Regions from separate parts of the Streptomyces sp. NPDC001796 genome, predicted to be linked through region 3. Evidence: riboswitches for the same ligand, from Rfam matches in the RefSeq annotation. Region 3 holds a riboswitch; each other region holds the start of a gene.
What was found. Region 3 has a riboswitch for thiamine pyrophosphate ahead of thiC (phosphomethylpyrimidine synthase ThiC). Riboswitches for the same ligand answer to the same signal wherever they lie in the genome.

Region 1: it holds a riboswitch for thiamine pyrophosphate, as region 3 does, so the genes downstream of both, ACFYZE_RS08250 (purine-cytosine permease family protein) here and thiC (phosphomethylpyrimidine synthase ThiC) in region 3, are expected to answer to the same signal.
Region 2: it holds a riboswitch for thiamine pyrophosphate, as region 3 does, so the genes downstream of both, thiO (glycine oxidase ThiO) here and thiC (phosphomethylpyrimidine synthase ThiC) in region 3, are expected to answer to the same signal.
Region 4: it holds a riboswitch for thiamine pyrophosphate, as region 3 does, so the genes downstream of both, ACFYZE_RS25335 (thiamine ABC transporter substrate binding subunit) here and thiC (phosphomethylpyrimidine synthase ThiC) in region 3, are expected to answer to the same signal.

What each region holds. Positions count from the first base shown of each region.
Region 1 is NZ_JBIAUC010000003.1:343,295-348,104, reverse strand. It holds gene ACFYZE_RS08260 (endonuclease) at 1-504, shown strand, start outside; gene ACFYZE_RS08255 (jacalin-like lectin) at 734-2,065, shown strand; TPP riboswitch at 2,157-2,251, shown strand; gene ACFYZE_RS08250 (purine-cytosine permease family protein) at 2,243-3,661, shown strand; gene thiD (bifunctional hydroxymethylpyrimidine kinase/phosphomethylpyrimidine kinase) at 3,658-4,455, shown strand; gene ACFYZE_RS08240 (arsenic transporter) at 4,569-4,810, shown strand, end outside.
Region 2 is NZ_JBIAUC010000001.1:621,173-625,982, reverse strand. It holds gene metF (methylenetetrahydrofolate reductase [NAD(P)H]) at 1-452, opposite strand, end outside; gene thiE (thiamine phosphate synthase) at 571-1,221, opposite strand; gene ACFYZE_RS02780 (Rv2175c family DNA-binding protein) at 1,407-1,772, opposite strand; gene ACFYZE_RS02775 (NAD(P)/FAD-dependent oxidoreductase) at 1,853-3,079, opposite strand; TPP riboswitch at 3,205-3,318, shown strand; gene thiO (glycine oxidase ThiO) at 3,316-4,515, shown strand; gene thiS (sulfur carrier protein ThiS) at 4,512-4,712, shown strand; gene ACFYZE_RS02760 (thiazole synthase) at 4,716-4,810, shown strand, end outside.
Region 3 is NZ_JBIAUC010000002.1:528,736-533,545, reverse strand. It holds gene ACFYZE_RS05935 (hypothetical protein) at 1-553, shown strand, start outside; gene thiC (phosphomethylpyrimidine synthase ThiC) at 785-2,569, opposite strand; TPP riboswitch at 2,562-2,718, opposite strand; gene ACFYZE_RS05925 (YibE/F family protein) at 2,790-4,235, shown strand; gene ACFYZE_RS05920 (SsgA family sporulation/cell division regulator) at 4,333-4,770, opposite strand.
Region 4 is NZ_JBIAUC010000014.1:45,291-50,100, forward strand. It holds gene ACFYZE_RS25320 (phosphatidate cytidylyltransferase) at 1-331, shown strand, start outside; gene ACFYZE_RS25325 (YceI family protein) at 499-1,176, shown strand; gene rlmN (23S rRNA (adenine(2503)-C(2))-methyltransferase RlmN) at 1,280-2,386, shown strand; TPP riboswitch at 2,420-2,525, shown strand; gene ACFYZE_RS25335 (thiamine ABC transporter substrate binding subunit) at 2,654-3,694, shown strand; gene ACFYZE_RS25340 (ABC transporter permease) at 3,670-4,810, shown strand, end outside.

The sequences.
Region 1 (4,810 bases), on a different contig from region 3:
CGCTCCTCGATCGCCCTGGCCACGGTGCGGGCGCTCGAGGAGGCGGGCCTGAAGGACCCCCGCCGCATGGCTGAGGCGGACTGGCAGGAGCGGGTGGACGCGCTGGGGCGGGGCGGCTACCGGCGTTACGACGAGCGGACGGCGGCCCAACTGGGCGACGGTGCCGGGTTGCTGACGGATCGTTGGGGCGGAGACCTGCGGCGGATGCGGAAGGAGGCCGACGGCGACGTCTCCGCCCTGCGCCGGCTGTTGCAGGAGATCCCGGGGATCGGACCGGCCGGCGCGGACATCTTTCTGCGCGAGGTGCAGCGCGTGTGGCCCGAGGTGGCTCCCTACCTGGACGCGAAGGCACTGTCGGGGGCAGAGCGGCTGGGGCTGCCGAAGGACCCGGAGAAGCTGGTGAAGCTGGCGAAGGACACCGAACCGGCGGTGCTCGCGGCGGCGTTGGTGCGCGCCGCAATCGACAAGAAGCTGGCGGAGGAGGTGCGGGAGCACGCGGCGTGAGGGCGGGCTCGGGGTGGCCGCCCAGCGGGCGCAGGACGAGTTGCCCCGGCAGGGCCCGCCGCGGGCCTTCCCGCACCGGACAGCGGGGCCTCGGCGTCACCGACACCGCGGCGACCGGCAGGTGAAATCTTCAGCGGAAGCGGAGAAAGCGCATTCCCTCACAGGCCCGCCCGCTACTTTTTGACATGCGCGCAACACTCCCTTCCGTCACCCCCAGGAGCCGTTCCCCATGCGCAGACTCCTCGCCGCCCTCGCGGCGGCCACCGCCGCGGTCGGCGGACTCACGGTCACCGCGCCCACCGCCGCGGCGGCCGACTCGGGCACGTTCAACGTGCTCAGCTACAACGTCGCCGGTCTCCCCGAAGGCATCTCCAGCGCCCCGACACCGCGCCAGTCGAGCACCACGACGATCGGCTCACGCCTCGGCCCGTACGACATCGTCCAGGTCCAGGAGGACTTCAACTACCACGCGTACCTGTACGCCGCGGACTCCCACCCGTACCGCACGCCCACCAGCGGCGGCGCCGGCGTCGGCAGCGGACTCAACACGCTGTCCGGAATCCCGTACGACACCGACGACTTCGAGCGCGTCCACTGGAACTCCTGCCAGTACGACTCGGGCGACTGCCTCACCCCCAAGGGCTTCACGTTCATGCGGGAACGCCTGGCCGAGGGCGTCTACGTCGACTTCTACAACCTGCACACCAACGCCGGGACGAACGACGGCGACCTCACCGCACGGGCGGACAACCTCAAGCAGCTGACGGACTTCATCAAGACCCACTCCGCGGGCAACGCCGTCGTCGTCATGGGCGACACCAACACCCGTTACACGCGTTCCGGCGACACGATCGCCGAGTTCGCCGCCGCGAACGGCCTCACCGACGCCTGGGTCAAGCTGGTGCGCGGCGGCACCCCGCCCGCCAAGGGCAGCGACCCGCTGCTCTGCGACGAGAACGCGGTCACCAACAGCTGCGAGGTCGTCGACAAGATCCTCTACCGGGGCAGCAAGCTGGTCTCGCTGGGCGCCACGGCGTACAACAACGAGCACGCCAAGTTCCTCACCGACGACGGCAAGATGCTCTCCGACCACGACCCGATCACCGCGGCGTTCAGCTGGACGCGCAACTCCGCCTTCCAGCTCGGCGACCAGTTCGGCGGGCCGCACGGCGACTACTACAACGACCTCGACAGCGTCCCGGCCGGCGCCCGGGCGACCGGCATCTCGCTGCGCAGCGGCTCCCGTGTCGACCAGGTCGGCGTGACGCTGGCAGGCGGCACCACGCTCGCCCACGGCGGCACGGGCGGTACCGCGTCCTCGCTGACGCTGGGCAGCGGCGAGTACGTGACGAGCGTGCAGCTCTGCGAGGGCCGGTACGACGGCCACACGAGGATCTTCTCCGCGAAGTTCACGACCAACCTCGGCCGCAGCCTGGCGGGCGGCACCACGACCTCCGACTGCGTGACCCGTACGGCGCCCTCCGGCTGGCAGATCGCCGGGTTCCACGGGCGTTCCGGCGGCGAGGTCGACAAGATCGGCTTCATCTACACCCGGCGCTGACGCGCCACGGCGACTCGTCGAGGGCCGCCGACCGACCTGGCAGCGGCCCTCGCGTATGGCTGATTCCCGTCCCCGGGTTAGTCTTGCCGCCGTACCGGACACGGGGTGCCCCCTCTGGGGGCTGAGATCACACCCGTCGAACCTGAACCAGTTCGTACTGGCGGAGGGATGTCTTTCATGCCATCGGCGCATGTCTCGGACGGGCTGCCCACAGGCGGCCGGAGCACCGTCTTCGACGGGCGGATGCCCACCGCTCCCGGCGACCTCAGGGTCGAGGGTCACGGCATCGAGCCGGTCCCCGAGACGAATCGTTACGGCGGGGCAGGCCGGCTGTTCACCGTGTGGTTCGCCCCCAATCTGACCATGACCGGCGTGTTCACCGGGACCATCGGCATCGCGCTCGGCCTGGACTTCACCACCGCGCTCGCCGCCGCCGTCCTCGGCACGGTGCTGGGCGCGGTGCCCACCGCCTATCTGAGCACCTGGGGCAGCCGTACCGGAGCCGGCCAGCTGCCGCTCGCCCGGCTGGCGTTCGGGCGAGCGGTGGTGCTGCCCGGGGTGCTGCAGTGGCTGTCCTCGATCGCCTGGGACGCGCTGATCGGGCTGTTCGGCGGTGATGCGCTGGCGCGGCTCGCCGGCTGGCCGTTCTGGCTGGGCGTCCTTGTGGTGATGCTGGCGCAAGGGGCCCTCGGGGTCCTCGGATACGAGGCGATCCACCGGCTGCAGCTCGTCATGACGTTCGTGCTGGCGGCCGCCTTCGCGCTGATCGCCCTGCGCATGGCGGGCAGCGTGCACCCCGCCTGGACGGGCACCGCGCACGGCGCGGACCGGGCGGGCGCCTTCGTGCTGACCAGCACCATCGCGCTCAGCCTTTCGCTGTCCTGGGCGCCGTACGCCAGCGACTTCAGCCGCTATCTGCCGCGCGGCACGTCACGCCCCCGGATGTTCTGGTGCACGCTGCTCGGCCTCGTGGTGTCCTTCGTCGCCGTGCAGGTCCTCGGGCTGTGGGGCGCCTCGGTCCTGACCGACCAGACGGCCGCGGGCGTGGACCATGTACTGGGCGGGGGCGCGGCCGGCGCCTTCGGACTGCTGGCCGTCGCGCTCGCGGCGCTCGCCAGCAACGCGATGAACGACTACAGCGGCTCCTTGGCGCTGCAGACCGTCGGGGTGCGCCTGCCGCGTCCGGTGGCGGCCGCCCTCGCGGTGGTGCTGGGCTTCCCGCTGGTGCTGTGGATGCACGCGGCGAACACCACCGCCCGCTTCCAGAACGTGCTGTTGTTCGTGAGCTACTGGATCCCGGGGTTCGTGGCCATCGTGGTCGTCGACTGGCTCGCACGGCGCGGCACCGCGGTCGACCTCGCCGCCGGGACCGCGCGGCCGCGCTCGGTGTGGCCGCCGCTGCTGGCGTTCGTCGGCGCCTTCGCCGCGGCGGTGCCGTTCATGGACACCGGCCTGTACGTGGGTCCGGCCGCCCACGCGCTGCACGGCGCCGACGTCTCGTACTACGTGGCGTTCCTGGTGGCCCTCGCGCTGTATGCCCCGCTGCGCGTCCGAGAGGAGATTCGCGTGCGCGTCCGAGAGGAGGGCCGCGCATGACCGCGCCGCCCCGCGTCCTGACCATCGCCGGCTCCGACTCCGGCGGCGGCGCCGGGATCCAGGCCGACCTGAAGACCATGCTGGCGCTCGGCGCCCACGGGATGAGCGTGATCACCGCGGTCACGGCGCAGAACTCCGTGGGAGTGCAGGGGGCGTGGGAGCTGCCCGTGGAGGCGGTGCGCGCCCAGTACCGCAGTGTCGTCGACGACATCGGCGTACAGGCGGTCAAGACGGGCATGCTCGCCTCGCCCGCGCTGGTCACGGCGGTGGCCGACCTGCTCACGGACGTTCCGGCACCGGTCGTGGTGGACCCGGTGAGCGTCTCCAAACACGGCGACCGGCTGCTCGCCGACGACGCCCTGGACGCGGTACGGACCAGGCTGCTGCCGCTCGCCACGGTGACCACGCCGAACCTGGACGAGGTCGCGGAGCTGACCGGCCTCACGGTGACCGACGAGGCGGGCATGCGCCGCGCGGCCGACCGCCTGCTGTCGTACGGGCCCCGGTGGGTGCTCGTGAAGGGCGGGCATCTGCCCGGCGAGGCCGCCGACCTGCTCACGGACGGCCGGCAGGAGCACTGGCTGCGCGCTCCGCGCCACGACAACCGCCACACCCACGGCACGGGCTGCACCCTCGCCTCGGCCGTCGCGGTCGGTCTCGCGCGGGGCCTCACGGTGCCGGAGGCGGTGCGGCAGGCCAAGGCGTACGTCACGGAGGCGATCGCCGCGGGCTTCGCGCTCGGCGCCGGCATCGGACCGGTGGACCACGGCTGGAGGCTGCGTGCGGGCACGTGACGGTGGCCGGGGAAGGGAACCCGCCGTCATGAGGGTGCCTCGGGGAAAGGCGTCACAGACGGATCTGGTGTGATGGACGGGCACCGCCGATCCTTTCGCGGAAGGACCGAACCCTGAACACCCCGCTCGCCGAGGCTCTCTCCGTCGTGCTCCTCGTCGCCGTCCTGGCCGGCGCGGTGGTGCGTCCCTTCAAACTGCCGGAGGCCGTCTGGGCGGTTCCGGCCGCCGGGATCGCCATCCTGACCGGCGCCATCTCCCTGGATCACGCGCGGGCCGAGGCCGAGCGCCTGGGCCCGGTGGTCGGCTTCCTGGCGGCCGTGCTGGTGCTGGCCCACTTCTGTGACGTCGAGGGGCT
Region 2 (4,810 bases), on a different contig from region 3:
GACTCCTTGATGAGCCGGACGAGTTCGGCCGCGTAGGTCACGCCCCTGGGGTGCGGCACCCACTCGCCCATGGGGTCGCCGGGCGGGTCGCCGCGCACCGCGAGCATGTTGCGGATCCCGGCGTCGGCGTACTGGCCGATGATGTTGCGCAGCTCGGCGACGGAGTGGTTGACCGCGGTGAGGTGGGCGACCGGGGTGAGCGTCGTGTCGGCGACGATCTGCTCGGTCTCCTTGACCGTGCCCGCACGGGTGGAACCGCCGGCGCCGTACGTGACGGAGACGAAGTCGGGGGCGACCGCCTCGACCCTTCGGAGCGCGCTCCACAGGTTCCGCTGGCCCTTGGGGGTCTTCGGCGCCGAGAACTCGAAGGAGTACGTCGTCTTGCCGGTGGCGAGGATGTCGCGCACGGTCCGTGCGCGATCTGTCCTCGTGGATGCGGTTCCGAGGGCCATAGTCGCAGGTTAGCCAGGGCTCGGCGGTCCCCCAACCGGACGCCTGGGATTTGCCCGAATTGTCGACTTGTTGTCCACCCATCGGACACCGCGGGGCAGTACCGGCCTCCGGGCGCTCCTACGCGGCGCGCAGCCGCTTGGCGAACTCGGCCGCCGCCGCGCCCGGGTCGTCCGCCTCCGTGATCGCGCGGACGACCACCACGCGGCGGGCGCCGGCCTCGAGGACCTGATCCAGGTTGCCGAGGTCGATGCCGCCGATGGCGAACCAGGGGCGGCCGGTGCCGAGCGCGGCGGTGTGACGGACCAGGCCGAGGCCCGGGGCGGGGCGGCCGGGTTTGGTGGGGGTGGGCCAGCAGGGGCCGGTGCAGAAGTAGTCCACACCCTCCTGGACGGCGGCGGCCTCGGCCTCCGCCTCGGAGTGGGTGGAGCGGCCTATGAGGATGTCGTCGCCGAGGACGGCGCGGGCCGCGGGGACGGGGAGGTCGCCCTGGCCGAGGTGCAGGACGTCGGAGCGGGCGGCGTGGGCGACGTCCGCGCGGTCGTTCACCGCGAGGAGCTTGCCGTGGCGGGCACAGGCCTCGGCGAAGACCTGGAGGTGCTCCAGCTCCTCGGCGGCCTCCATGCCCTTCTCGCGCAGCTGCACGATGTCGACGCCGCCGGCGAGGACCGCGTCGAGGAACTCGGCGAGGTCGCCCTGGCGCTTGCGTGCGTCCGTGCACAGATAGACGCGGGCGTCGGCGAGCCGGGCGGTGCGGGTGGTGTCGGGCACGGTGGTGTTCCCCCCGTTGTCGGTGGCGTACGGGCCGCGGCGGGGCGCGGTCGGCCGGGGCGGGGCGTGTCCCTGGCCCGCGGCCCGTACCTCGGACGGTTTTTCTTGTGTGTCGGCCTGATCGGACCGGAACAGGTCCGATCGGGTCAGCTCCGGTCGGGTCCGGTCCGATCAGGCCGGATCGATCAGACGGCGAGCGCCTGTGCGCGGCGCTTCACCTCCGTGCCGCGATTCTCGCTGAGAGCCTGCGCGGGGGTGCCGGGCAGAGTCGGGTCGGGGGTGAAGAGCCACTCGATCATCTCTTCGACCGTGAAGCCGTCGTCCCGCAGCAGGGTCAGGGTGCCTGACAGGCCCTTGACCACCTTGTCCCCGTCGATGAAGGCGGCGGGGACGTGCAGCGCCTTGTTCTCGCCTCGGCGGACGGCGATGAGCTGGCCCTCCTTGACCAGCTGCCGCACGCGGGTCACCTCCACGCCGAGGGCTTCGGCGATGTCGGGCAGGGTGAGCCAGGCGGGGACGAGAGCATCGATCTTTGCGTCAATCTCGGTCACGGGATCAAGCGTGCCATCCCGCACTGACAGTCGGAAGCGGAGCGCCTCCGGCGGGGTTAGGCGGAGAGGGTGGTTGCGCCCTACGCCGTGGCCTCCTTGAGCGGGCGGGACGGGTCCGACAGCAGTGCGGGGTCCATGGGGGTGCCCGACTCGATCAGGCGGCGGCCCTGCGCCAGGTCCCGGGGGCGGCCCACGGCCAGCAGGGCCACCAGGCGGCCCTCGCGCAGCCAGCAGACCGTCCAGGCCGCGCCCTCGGGATCGCCGCGCCACACCGTCGTGTCGGCGGACGCGTGGTGGCCCACGTACTGGACGAACCGGCCGAACTGCTCCGACCAGAAATACGGCACCGGGTCGTACGCCACCGGTGTCTGGCCGATGATGTTCGCGGCCACCGTGCGCGGACCCTGGAGGGCGTTGTCCCAGTGGTGGACGAGCAGGCGCTCCTCGTAGCGGCCCGACGGGAAGGACGCGCAGTCACCGACCGCGTACACGTCCGGCACCGAGGTGCGCAGATGGTCGTCGGCCAGCACCTCGCCGTGCACGCCCAGCTCGATCCCGGACCCGGCGAGCCAGGCGGTGGCGGGCCGGGCTCCGATGCCCACCACCACCGCCCCGGCCGGCACCCGGGAGCCGTCGTCCAGCACGACCGCGCCCGGCTCGATGCGGTCCACGCGCGCTTGTGTGCGCAGCTCGGCACCGCTGTCCGCGTACCAGGCCGTCATCGGCACCGCCACCTCCGCGGGCAGCGCCCCCGCGAGCGGCCGGTCCGCGGCCTCCACCACGGTCACCGCGCAGCCCGCCTCGCGCGCGGCGGTGGCGAACTCGGCGCCGATCCAGCCGGCGCCGACGACCACGATGTCGTGCTGACGGGCGAGCACCGGCCGCAGCCGCTCGGCGTCGTCCAGGGTGCGCAGCAGATGCACCCCGGGGACGCCCTCCGCGCCCGGCAGCCGGATCGGCTCCGCCCCGGTCGCGATGACCAGGACGTCGTACGGGACGGGGCCCCGCTCGGTGTCCAGCTCGTGGTCCCCGGGGCGCAGGCCGGTCGCTTCGCGACCCAGTTCGAGCCCAATGTCCAGCGCCTCGAAGTCGACGTCGAAGGCGGAGCCCTCGGCCTTGCCGAGCAGCACGGCCTTGGACAGCGGCGGCCTGTCGTACGGCTGGTGCGGCTCCGCGCCGATCAGCGTCACGCCGCCGGTGAAGCCCTGTTCCCGCAGGGCGACCGCGGTCTGCACCCCGGCCATGCCCGCGCCCACGACGACGACGCGCCGCGCCGTACCACCCCGTGCCTGCGTCTGCTCGCTCACCTGATCACCATAGACAACTGACGAATTGTCAGTCAGGGGGCGTGCTGAGTGACGTCCTGCACAGCCCCCGGGCCGGGCGGGAGGCTGTCTTACCGAGCCGAACGGCACGGGCTAGGGTTGCCACCGTAAGCACTCGCGGGAGCCCGGGCGCACCGGGCTGAGAGGGAGGCTGGGACGGCCTCCGACCGTACGAACCTGATCCGGGTCATGCCGGCGAAGGGAGGGGCTGGACGCCCATGTCGCGTACACCGGACGAACCGTCGACATCGAGCGATCCGTCGACCGTGTCGGACGTCCTCGTCATCGGGGGCGGGATCATCGGTCTGGTGACCGCCTGGCGGGCGGCGCAGCGGGGGTTCGCCACCGCCGTGGTGGATCCGGAGCCGGGCGGCGGAGCCGCGCAGGTGGCCGCCGGGATGCTGGCCGCCGTCACCGAGCTGCACCACGGCGAGCAGACGCTGCTCGCCCTGAATCTCGCCTCCGCGCGCCGCTACCCGGACTTCGCCGCAGAACTGACCGAGGCCACCGGCCGGGACCTGGGCTACCGCCGCTGCGGCACGCTCGCCGTGGCGCTCGACGCCGACGACCGCGCCGAGCTGCGCGAACTGCACGCCCTGCAGCAGCGCTCGGGGCTGGAGTCGGAGTGGCTGAGCGGGCGGGAGTGCCGCCGTCTGGAGCCGATGCTCGCGCCGGGCGTGCGCGGGGGGCTCAGGGTCGACGGCGACCACCAGATCGACCCCCGCCGCCTCGCCGCGGCCCTGGTGACGGCCTGTGAACGCGCCGGGGTGGTCTTCCACCGGGTGTGGGCCGAGCGGCTCACGGTGGTGCGGGAGCGGGCCTGCGGGGTACGGACCGCCGACGGCACCGAGCTCGCCGCCGGGCAGGTCGTCCTCGCCGCGGGCAGCCTCAGCGGGCGGCTCGCGGGCGTCCCGGACGACGTCCTGCCGCCCGTACGCCCCGTGAAGGGTCAGGTGCTGCGGCTGACCGTGCCCGCGCGGTACGCGCCGTTCCTGAGCCGTACGGTGCGCGCCGTCGTCCGCGGTGGCGCGATCTACCTCGTGCCGCGTGAGAACGGCGAGCTGGTGGTCGGCGCGACCAGCGAGGAGCTTGGCTGGGACACCACGGTCACCGCGGGCGGGGTGTACGAGCTGCTGCGGGACGCGCACGAGCTGGTGCCCGGGATCACCGAGCTGCCGCTCACCGAGACGCGGGCGGGTCTGCGCCCGGGCTCGCCGGACAACGCGCCGCTGCTCGGCCCCACCGGGCTGGACGGCCTGCTGCTGGCCACCGGCCACTACCGCAACGGTGTCCTGCTCACCCCGGTCACCGGTGACGTCATGGCGCACGTGCTGACCACCGGTGAGCTTCCCGAGGAGGCCCGCCCCTTCACGCCCCGGCGTTTCACCGCCGCCGCACTCACGGAGCAGCCCGTATGAACATCTCGGTCAACGGGGAGACCCGCGAGGTCACCCCCGGTGTCGCGCTCGACGCGGTGGTGCGGAGCCTGACCGCCGCCCCCTCGGGCGTGGCCGCCGCCGTCAACGAAACCGTCGTCCCGCGCGCGCAGTGGGCGTCGACGTCCCTCAGCGAGGGAGACCGCGTCGAGGTCCTCACCGCCGTCCAAGGAGGCTGACCCATGGCTGACGATCCCTTCGTCCTCGGTGGGACCACCTACTCGTCCCGGCTGATCATGGGCACGGGGGGTGCCCCGAGCCTGGATGTGCTGGAGCG
Region 3 (4,810 bases):
CACCGTGGGAGAGGCCGCCGCGAGCGCCGGGACCGGTGCCGTCATCGCGGTCCTCGCCCCCTTCCTCGCGGGTGCGGCAGCGGCGATCTTCCTGCTCGTGGGGTACATCCTCAAGATGGTCAATCCCGATCAGGCGTTCGCCCGGACGCTCCTGACGACCGGGTGGGTCTTCGGCGCGGTGACCGCGGCGTCGATCCTGGTCGCCGCGATCGGCCTGCTGCTCACCGCCCTGCGCAACAGCTCCTCGGCACAAGGGGCGGACGCGTCGGGCACGTTGACGACGGAGGTGTCCCGGGCCAGGGATGCCTGGCACGAGGCACTGCTGGAGCGCGGCATCCTGCCGTTCCTCCGTGAGGCGCTCAGCGACCCGGGCACGGCCGCGATGACCCGGAAGGCACCGGAGGCGACCGCCGGCCGCATCCCGCACCTCGGCTACGACCGTCCGGGGTTCAGCAGCCCCGACAGCGGTCCGGCCGCCGGTACGCGCCCCAGCTTCACCAGCCCCGACTTCACCAGCCCGGACTTCGGCGGGCCGGAGCACACGCCGGAGTGACCGGCCCGGCCGGCGACCGGTCGCCACCGAGGTGCGCAAGGCGGGGGCGCCCACCTCCGGACCATCCCCGGAGTGGCCCCGCCCCCGGCCGACCCACCGACGTCCGGCCCGCTCACGAAAGGCGCGGGCCCATGTCGTGGTCACTCCGCGTCAGTCGGCCCCTCCGGCCCGCGCAGCGACGACGCAGGCCGGTGGGCACCGCATGACGGGACGTCGGCGGGCACTGCCAGATCAGTCGGCGATCGGCAGGTACACCCGGTTTCCCGCCTCGGCGAACTCCCTCGACTTCTGTGCCATGCCCTCCTCGATCTCCTCGCGGTTGCCGCCGTGCTCACGGCGGATGTCCTGGGAGATCTTCATCGAGCAGAACTTCGGACCGCACATCGAGCAGAAGTGCGCGGTCTTGGCCGGCTCCGCCGGAAGGGTCTCGTCGTGGAAGGCACGGGCCGTGTCCGGGTCGAGGGCCAGATTGAACTGGTCCTCCCAGCGGAACTCGAAGCGCGCGTCGGACAGAGCGTCGTCCCACGCCTGCGCACCCGGATGGCCCTTGGCGAGGTCGGCCGCATGGGCAGCGATCTTGTAGGTGATCACACCGGTCTTGACATCGTCGCGGTTGGGCAGGCCCAAGTGCTCCTTGGGGGTGACGTAGCAGAGCATGGCCGTGCCCCACCAGGCGATCATCGCGGCGCCGATGCCCGAGGTGATGTGGTCGTACGCCGGCGCGATGTCCGTCGTCAGCGGCCCGAGCGTGTAGAACGGAGCTTCATCGCAGATCTCCTGCTGAAGGTCGATGTTCTCCTTGATCTTGTGCATCGGGACGTGTCCCGGGCCCTCGATCATGGTCTGTACGTTGAAACGCCTGGCGATCCGGCCGAGTTCCCCGAGCGTGCGCAGTTCCGCGAACTGTGCCTCGTCGTTGGCGTCCGCGATGGAGCCGGGCCTGAGGCCGTCGCCCAGCGAGTACGTGACGTCGTAGGCCGCGAGGATTTCGCACAGTTCTTCGAAGTGTTCGTACAGGAACGACTCCTTGTGGTGGGCGAGGCACCACGCCGCCATGATCGAGCCGCCACGCGAGACGATGCCGGTCTTGCGGTTCGCGGTCAGCGGTACGTACGGCAGACGCACCCCCGCGTGCACCGTCATGTAGTCCACGCCCTGCTCGGCCTGCTCGATGACCGTGTCCTTGTAGATCTCCCAGGTCAGTTCCTCGGCCTTCCCGTCGACCTTCTCGAGGGCCTGATAGAGCGGCACCGTGCCGATCGGCACGGGGGAGTTGCGCAGCACCCACTCGCGCGTGGTGTGGATGTTGCGGCCGGTAGACAGATCCATGACCGTGTCGGCGCCCCAGCGGGTCGCCCAGGTCATCTTCTCGACCTCCTCCTCGATGGACGAGGTGACGGCGGAGTTGCCGATGTTGGCGTTGACCTTCACCAGGAACCGCTTACCGATGATCATCGGCTCGATCTCGGGGTGGTTGACGTTGGCCGGGAGGACCGCACGGCCTGCCGCGATCTCCTCGCGCACCACTTCCGGGGACACGTTCTCCCGGAGGGCGACGAACTCCATCTCGGGCGTGATCTCCCCACGGCGTGCGTACGCCAGTTGCGTCACCGCTTTGCCGTCGCGGCCGCGGCGAGGCTGACGCGGGCGCCCCGGGAACACCGCGTCGAGGTTGCGCAGTCCGCCCCGCGGCGACGTGTGCTTGATGCCGTCGTCCTCGGGGCGGACGGGACGGCCCGCGTACTCCTCGGTGTCGCCGCGGGCGGTGATCCAGTTCTCCCGCAATGGGGGCAAGCCCCTGCGGACGTCGGTCTGGACCAGTGGATCGGTGTACGGGCCGGAGGTGTCGTACAGCGTGACCGACTGCCCGTTGGTGAGGTGCACCCGACGGACCGGCACCCGCAGGTCGGGGCGTGAGCCCTCGATGTACGCCTTGTGCCAGCCGATGGACTGTCCAGCCTCCTGCGACTGTTCGCCCTGAACGGAGGCAGGCGTGCGTACGTCCTTGTTGGTCATGAGACCTACTCCCTACGCCGGCATTACCCGGTAACAGGTTCAGCGGTCGACGCAGCGGTTTCCGTCCGCCGATGTTCCACGTGAAACATCGCGTCTACGGAGGTCAGCGCCCTCTCAGCCCGGTGCTCCGAGCTCCCGCGTGTGCAAAGGTCCCCCCACGCTAGCGTCTCTTTGCGCGAGCTGAACAGTGGGCCTCACGCCTTCTTGCGATGATGCCTCGGTGACCACGACACAGCATCCGCCCCCGTACCCACCGCCCGACCCGCCCCACGGCCACGGCCCGGGTGACGCACATGGCCATGGACCGAGCGGCGGGCACGGGCAGGGAACACGCGGCGGGCACGGTCACTCGCACAGCCACAGCCACAGCCACAGCCATGGCTCGGCGGCGCCCGTGTCGCTGCACCTGCGCAGGGTCATCGCCGCGATCCTCATTCCCTTCACGGCAGCCGTGGTCGTCGGTCTGGTCGTGCTGTGGCCCGGCGGAGTGCCGTCACACAAGCGCACCGGCGTGGGATTCGACCGGCAGACCCAGCAGGCCACGGTCACCAGGGTGGTGGAGGTGGACTGCAAGTCCGTGAACGCCTCGGGTGACACCCCGACCGGTGACACTTCCACGGCCGAGGGCTCCTCGGCCCAGCAGCAGTCGACCGGCACCTGCAAGAAGGCGACCGTGCGCGTCGACACGGGCAAGGACCAGGGCCGGACGTTCACGGAGATCGTCCAGCCGGACCAGTCACGGCAGTTGCATCAGGGCGAGAAGGTCGTGGTCGCGTACGAACCGTCCGCCCCCAGGGACCTGCAGTACTCAGTGGCGGATGTGAACCGCAAGGTCCCCATGGCGTTGCTGGCCGGCATCTTCGCCATCGCCGTGGTGGTCGTCGGCCGGATGCGCGGTGTGATGGCGCTCATCGCGCTGGCCGTCAGCTTCCTGGTGCTGAGCCTGTTCATCCTGCCGGCGATCCTGCAGGGCTCGAACCCCCTGCTCGTGGCCGTGGTCGGGTCCAGCGCCATCATGCTGATCGCCCTCTACATGTGCCACGGCCTCTCGGCACGCACCTCGGTGGCGGTGCTCGGCACGCTCATCTCCCTGTCCCTGATCGGTGTGCTGGGCTCCCTGTTCATCGGCTGGGCCGCGCTGACCGGCAACACCGACGACAACACCGGCCTGATCCACGGCCTGTACCCGGGTATCGACATGAGCGGCCTGCTGCTGGCCGGCGTCATCATCGGCTCCCTCGGCGTCCTCGACGATGTGACGGTGACGCAGACCTCGGCGGTCTGGGAACTCCACGAAGCGAACCCGTCGATGGGCTGGCGTGGTCTGTACCGCGCGGGAATCCGCATCGGCCGCGACCACATCGCGTCGGTCGTCAACACACTCGTCCTGGCGTACGCGGGTGCCGCTCTGCCGCTGTTGCTGCTGTTCTCGATCGCGCAGAGCAGCGTGGTCACCGTTGCCGACAGCGAGCTGGTCGCGGAGGAGATCGTGCGCACGCTCGTCGGTTCGATCGGCCTGGTCGCCTCGGTGCCGGTGACCACGGCACTGGCCGCCCTGGTGGTCTCCGCCGACCGCTCCGACGGCTCCGGCCGGTCCGCCGTTCCGGCCGCCGCTCCGGCCGCCGCACCGGCCCGCGGTGGGCGCGGGCGGCGCCGCAGGCACTGAGGCGCCCGAACCGCGGGGAGGCACCGCAGAAGCGTTACGGCACCCACCGCGCCCCGCACGGCTCCCCGAGGAACCGTTACGGCACCGAAGCGTGGCCTCAGCCCGCGCTCTGCTCCTCGGCCAGGATCCGGTCCAGCGCCTCGTCGAGATGCGCGTCGAAGTCGGCGAGGGACCCCTCCTGACCGAGCGGCACCAGCTTGTCCGTACGGTCCAGGAACGCGACCAGCGGCACCGCCCCGGACCGGAACAGCGCCCGGTCTGCACCCACCTGGAGCCGGATCAGCACATCGCCGAAGGTGTCCGGCTCGGCGGGCGCGATGTGCACATCTCCGTCGCCGCATGGCCGGCCCACTCCGTCGACCAGCAGCTCGCGCCCGAACGCCCAGGTCACAGGAGCGTCCCCGGGCAAGTGGAAGGTCAGCCGCACGGCATAGGGATCACAGGTCTCGTAACACAGTTCCACCGGAATGCGGAACGAGAGCTCCTCCGAGACGAGAAAGCTCATCATCACCTCTGCCTGTACCGACTCGCGCATCGTCTACCCCGTCAGTAGCCGTGGACTGGCCAGGAAACAT
Region 4 (4,810 bases), on a different contig from region 3:
CCGGCACAAGCTGGCCCCGCGCATCAGTCCCGGCAAGACCCGAGAGGGTCTCATGGGAGCGGTCACCTTCGCGATGGGCGCGGGCGCCCTGTGCATGCAGTTCCTGATCGACGGCGGTGCCTGGTGGCAGGGCCTGCTGCTGGGGCTCGCGGTCGCGGCCAGCGCCACCCTCGGCGACCTGGGCGAGTCCATGATCAAACGAGACCTCGGCATCAAGGACATGGGCACGCTGCTGCCGGGCCACGGGGGCATCATGGACCGCCTCGACTCCTTGCTGCCGACGGCGCCGGTGGTGTGGCTGCTGATGGTGATCTTCGTCGGGTCGGCCTGACCTGCGCTGTCCTCGCCGAGGGGCTCGTCGTCCACAAGGTGGCGGTGGGCCCCTCTGCCGCGTCGACACCCGGCAGATGCGCTCACCTGTGAAGGTCTGCCGATGAAGGGTCGGGTTTTCTGACCAGGCCTTGCGGGCGCGGTCGCCCTGACATAACTACATGCTTCATGAATCTTTTCGGCCGCAGCTCTCCACTCCGACGCGCGACGGCTCCCGCCGCAGCCGTGGCCCCCGGTGCCCCGTCGAGGCCCGCCGCCCCGGCGCACAGCGGTGTCGGCGTTCTGCCTGATCCCGCTCTGCAGGCGCTCACCGGCGAGTGGATGATCGACCCCGCGCACAGCAGGATCGGGTTCTCCGTGCGGCACGCCATGGTGACGACGGTGCGCGGCGCCTTCACGCAGTACGACAGCCGCCTCTACTTCGACGGCCGCGACCCGGCCCGCTCCCGTGCCGACATAGCGCTGTTCACCGCCAGCGTCGACACCGGTGTCGAGCAGCGCGACGCGCACCTGGTCGGCCGCGACTTCCTGGACTCCGCGACCTATCCACGGATGATCTTCACCAGCACCGCTGTGCGCCTCGTGGGCGAGGACGTCTACCGCATGACAGGTGACCTCACCATCAAGGACACCACCCGTCCCGTCGACCTGGAACTCACCTACATCGGCCATGTGACGGACCCGTTCGGTTACGAGCGCGTCGGTTTCGACGGCACCACCACGATCAACCGTTCCGACTGGGGCCTGACCTACAACGCCAGGCTGGCCGAGGGCGGCGCCATGGTGAGCGAGAAGGTCCGCCTCCAGTTCGACATCGCGGCCATCCGCGCCACCGCCACCGCCTGACGGAGCACGCGGGCTGCGCCGACGGGGGACCGAACCGGACTTCGCGGCCCGGTGAATCCTCGGCCGCGGGCCATTCCAGTGGATCTGAGACACTGGGAGGACCATGCCCAAGCCCGGAGAACTCACTTTCGTCGCGCCGCGCGGAGCCAAGACGCCGCCGCGGCATCTCGCTGATCTCTCGCCCGCCGAGCGCAAGGAGGCGGTCGTCGCGGTCGGCGAGAAGCCGTTCCGCGCCAAGCAGCTCTCGCAGCACTACTTCGCGCGGTTCGCGCACGACCCGGAGCAGTGGACCGACATTCCCGCGCCCTCCCGTGGCAAGCTCCGGGAGGCGCTGCTCCCGGAGCTGATGACGGTCGTCCGGCATCTGGCGACGGACCAGGGCACCACCCGTAAGACGCTGTGGCGGCTGTTCGACGGCACGCTCGTCGAGTCCGTGCTGATGCGCTACCCCGACCGGGTCACCATGTGCATCAGCTCGCAGGCGGGTTGCGGCATGAACTGCCCGTTCTGCGCCACCGGCCAGGCGGGCCTGGACCGCAACCTGTCGACCGCCGAGATCGTGCACCAGATCGTGGACGGCATGCGGGCGCTGCGCGACGGCGAGATTCCCGGCGGCCCGGCGCGGCTGTCCAACATCGTCTTCATGGGCATGGGCGAGCCCCTCGCCAACTACAAGCGCGTCGTGGGTGCGATCCGGGCCCTCACCGATCCCGCGCCGGACGGGCTCGGCCTCTCGCAGCGCGGCATCACCGTCTCCACCGTGGGACTGGTGCCGGCCATCCACCGGTTCGCCGACGAGGGCTTCAAGTGCCGTCTCGCCATCTCCCTGCACGCCCCGGACGACGAGCTGCGCGACACCCTCGTCCCCGTCAACACGCGGTGGAAGGTGCGCGAGGTCCTCGACGCCGGGTTCGACTACGTCGAGAAGTCCGGACGCCGGCTGTCCATCGAGTACGCCCTCATCCGGGACATCAACGACCAGGCCTGGCGCGGTGATCTGCTGGGCCGGCTGCTCAAGGGCAAGCCCGTGCACGTCAACCTGATCCCGCTGAACCCGACGCCCGGCTCCAAGTGGACCGCCTCCCGCCCCGAGGACGAGAAGGCGTTCGTCGAGGCGATCGCCGCCCACGGTGTGCCGGTGACGATCCGGGACACCCGGGGTCAGGAGATCGACGGGGCGTGCGGTCAGCTCGCCGCCACCGAGCGGTAGTCTGAGGGCTGGTCCGTCAGTACGTACATCTTCATATTCCGACAGGGGAGCGCCACAGCGCTGAGAGTGCGGTAGCGACCGCAGACCCTCTGAACCTCGCCCAGGTCATTCTGGGTAGGGAGTTCGGTCTTCACTCGAGCTGTTGCGCCCTGCCCCCGGACCCTCGGAGGTCCGGGGCAGGGCCGCGTCTCTTCCTGGTCACCCCCAGGAGGAATCCAGTTGAGCATCACCGGTAAGCAGTGGGCGGCCGTGGCCGTCGGGCTGGGCATGGTCACGCTGTCCGCGTGCGGGTCGTCCGGTTCCGGAAGTGGGAACGGCAGCGGCGACTCCAAGACCGTGACCCTCGTCAGCCACGACTCGTGGGCCGCCTCGAAGAGCGTCATCGCGGCGTTCGAGAAGGAGTCCGGCTACACCGTCAAGGTCCTCAAGGACGGCGACGCGGGCCAGGCCGTCAACAAGGCGATCCTCACCAAGGACAACCCGCAGGGCGACGTCTTCTTCGGCGTCGACAACACCCTGCTGTCCAGGGCGCTGGACAACGGCCTTTTCCAGCCGTACGAGGCCAAGGGCCTCGACCAGGTCGGTGCCCCGTACCGGCTGGACGGGGACAAGCACCGGGTCACACCCATCGACTACGGCGACATCTGCGTCAACTACGACAAGAAGTACTTCGCCGACCACAAGCTGACCCCGCCGGCCTCCTTCGACGACCTCGTCAAGCCCGAGTACAAGAACCTCCTCGTCACCGAGAACGCCGCCACCTCCTCACCCGGCCTCGGCTTCCTGCTGGGCACCGCCGCGAAGTACGGCGACGGGGGGTGGCCGGACTACTGGAAGAAGCTCAAGGCCAACGGCGTGAAGGTGGTCGACGGCTGGGAGCAGGCCTACAACGAGGAGTTCTCCGGCTCCGCCGGCGGAAAGAAGGCCAAGGGCGACCGGCCGCTCGTCGTCTCCTACGCCTCCTCGCCGCCCGCCGAGGTCGTCTACGCCGACCCCCGGCCCAAGACCGCGCCGACCGGTGTCGCCACCGGCACCTGCTTCCGCCAGATCGAGTTCGCCGGTCTGCTGAGCAACGCGCACAACACCAAGGGCGGCAAGGCGTTCCTCGACTTCCTGATCAGCAGGAGGTTCCAGGAGGACATGCCGCTCAACATGTTCGTCTACCCGGTGGTCGGGGGAGCGAAGGTGCCCGCGGAGTTCACCGAGTACGGGCCCGCGGCCAAGGACCCCGAGACCATGGCCCCCACGAAGATCGCCGCCAACCGTGACCAGTGGGTCAAGTCGTGGACGTCGCTCGTACTGAAGTGACCCCACGCAGGCGGGGTGACGCGACGCGGCTGGGGCTGATGGCCCTGCCCGTCGCGTTCTTCGCGGTCTTCTTCGCCTACCCCGTCGCCGCGATCGTCGCACGCGGTCTGAAGGCGGACGGGGTGTGGCGGTTCGGGCGCGTCGTGGATGTGCTCGCGCAGCCGGACATCCGGCACGTGCTGTGGTTCACGACCTGGCAGGCGCTGGCCTCGACCGCCCTCACCCTGCTGATCGCGCTGCCCGGCGCGTATGTCTTCGCGCGCTACGACTTCCCGGGCAGGCAGCTGCTGCGCGCCGTCGTCACCGTCCCGTTCGTGCTGCCCACGGTGGTCGTCGGCACCGCATTCCTGGCGCTGGTAGGGCGTGGCGGACTCCTCGACGACCTGTGGGGCGTACGGCTCGACACCACCGTGTGGGCCATCCTGCTCGCCCACGTCTTCTTCAACTACGCCGTCGTCGTCCGCACGGTCGGCGGACTGTGGGCGCAGCTCGACCCCCGCCAGGAGGAGGCCGCGCGCGTGCTCGGCGCCTCCCGGCTCACGGCCTGGCGGACGGTGACGCTGCCCGCGCTCGCGCCGGCGGTGGCCGCCGCCGCGCTGATGGTGTTCCTGTTCACCTTCACCTCCTTCGGCGTGGTGCAGATCCTCGGCGGCCCCACCTTCTCCACTCTCGAGGTGGAGATCTACCGGCAGACCTCGGAGATCTTCGACCTGTCCACCGCCGCCGTGCTGACGATCGTCCAGTTCGCCGCGGTGTGCGCGATCCTCGGGGTGCACTCCTGGACGGTGCGCCGCCGGGAGAGCGCGCTGAAGCTGGTCGACCCGTCGCGCACGGCGCGCAGGCCGCGCGGGACCGCACAGTGGGCGCTGCTCGGCGCGGTCCTCGCGACCATCGCCCTCCTGCTCGTCCTGCCGCTCGCCGTCCTCGTCCAGCGCTCGCTCGACGCGCCCGGGTTCGCCTACTACAAGGCACTGACCCGCACCGATGACAGCACCTTCCTCGTCCCGCCCGTCGACGCCATTGTGAACTCCCTCCAGTACGCCGTCGCGGCCACCCTCATCGCGGTACTGATCGGATCGCTCGCCGCCGCGGCCCTCGCCCGCAGGGACGCCGGCC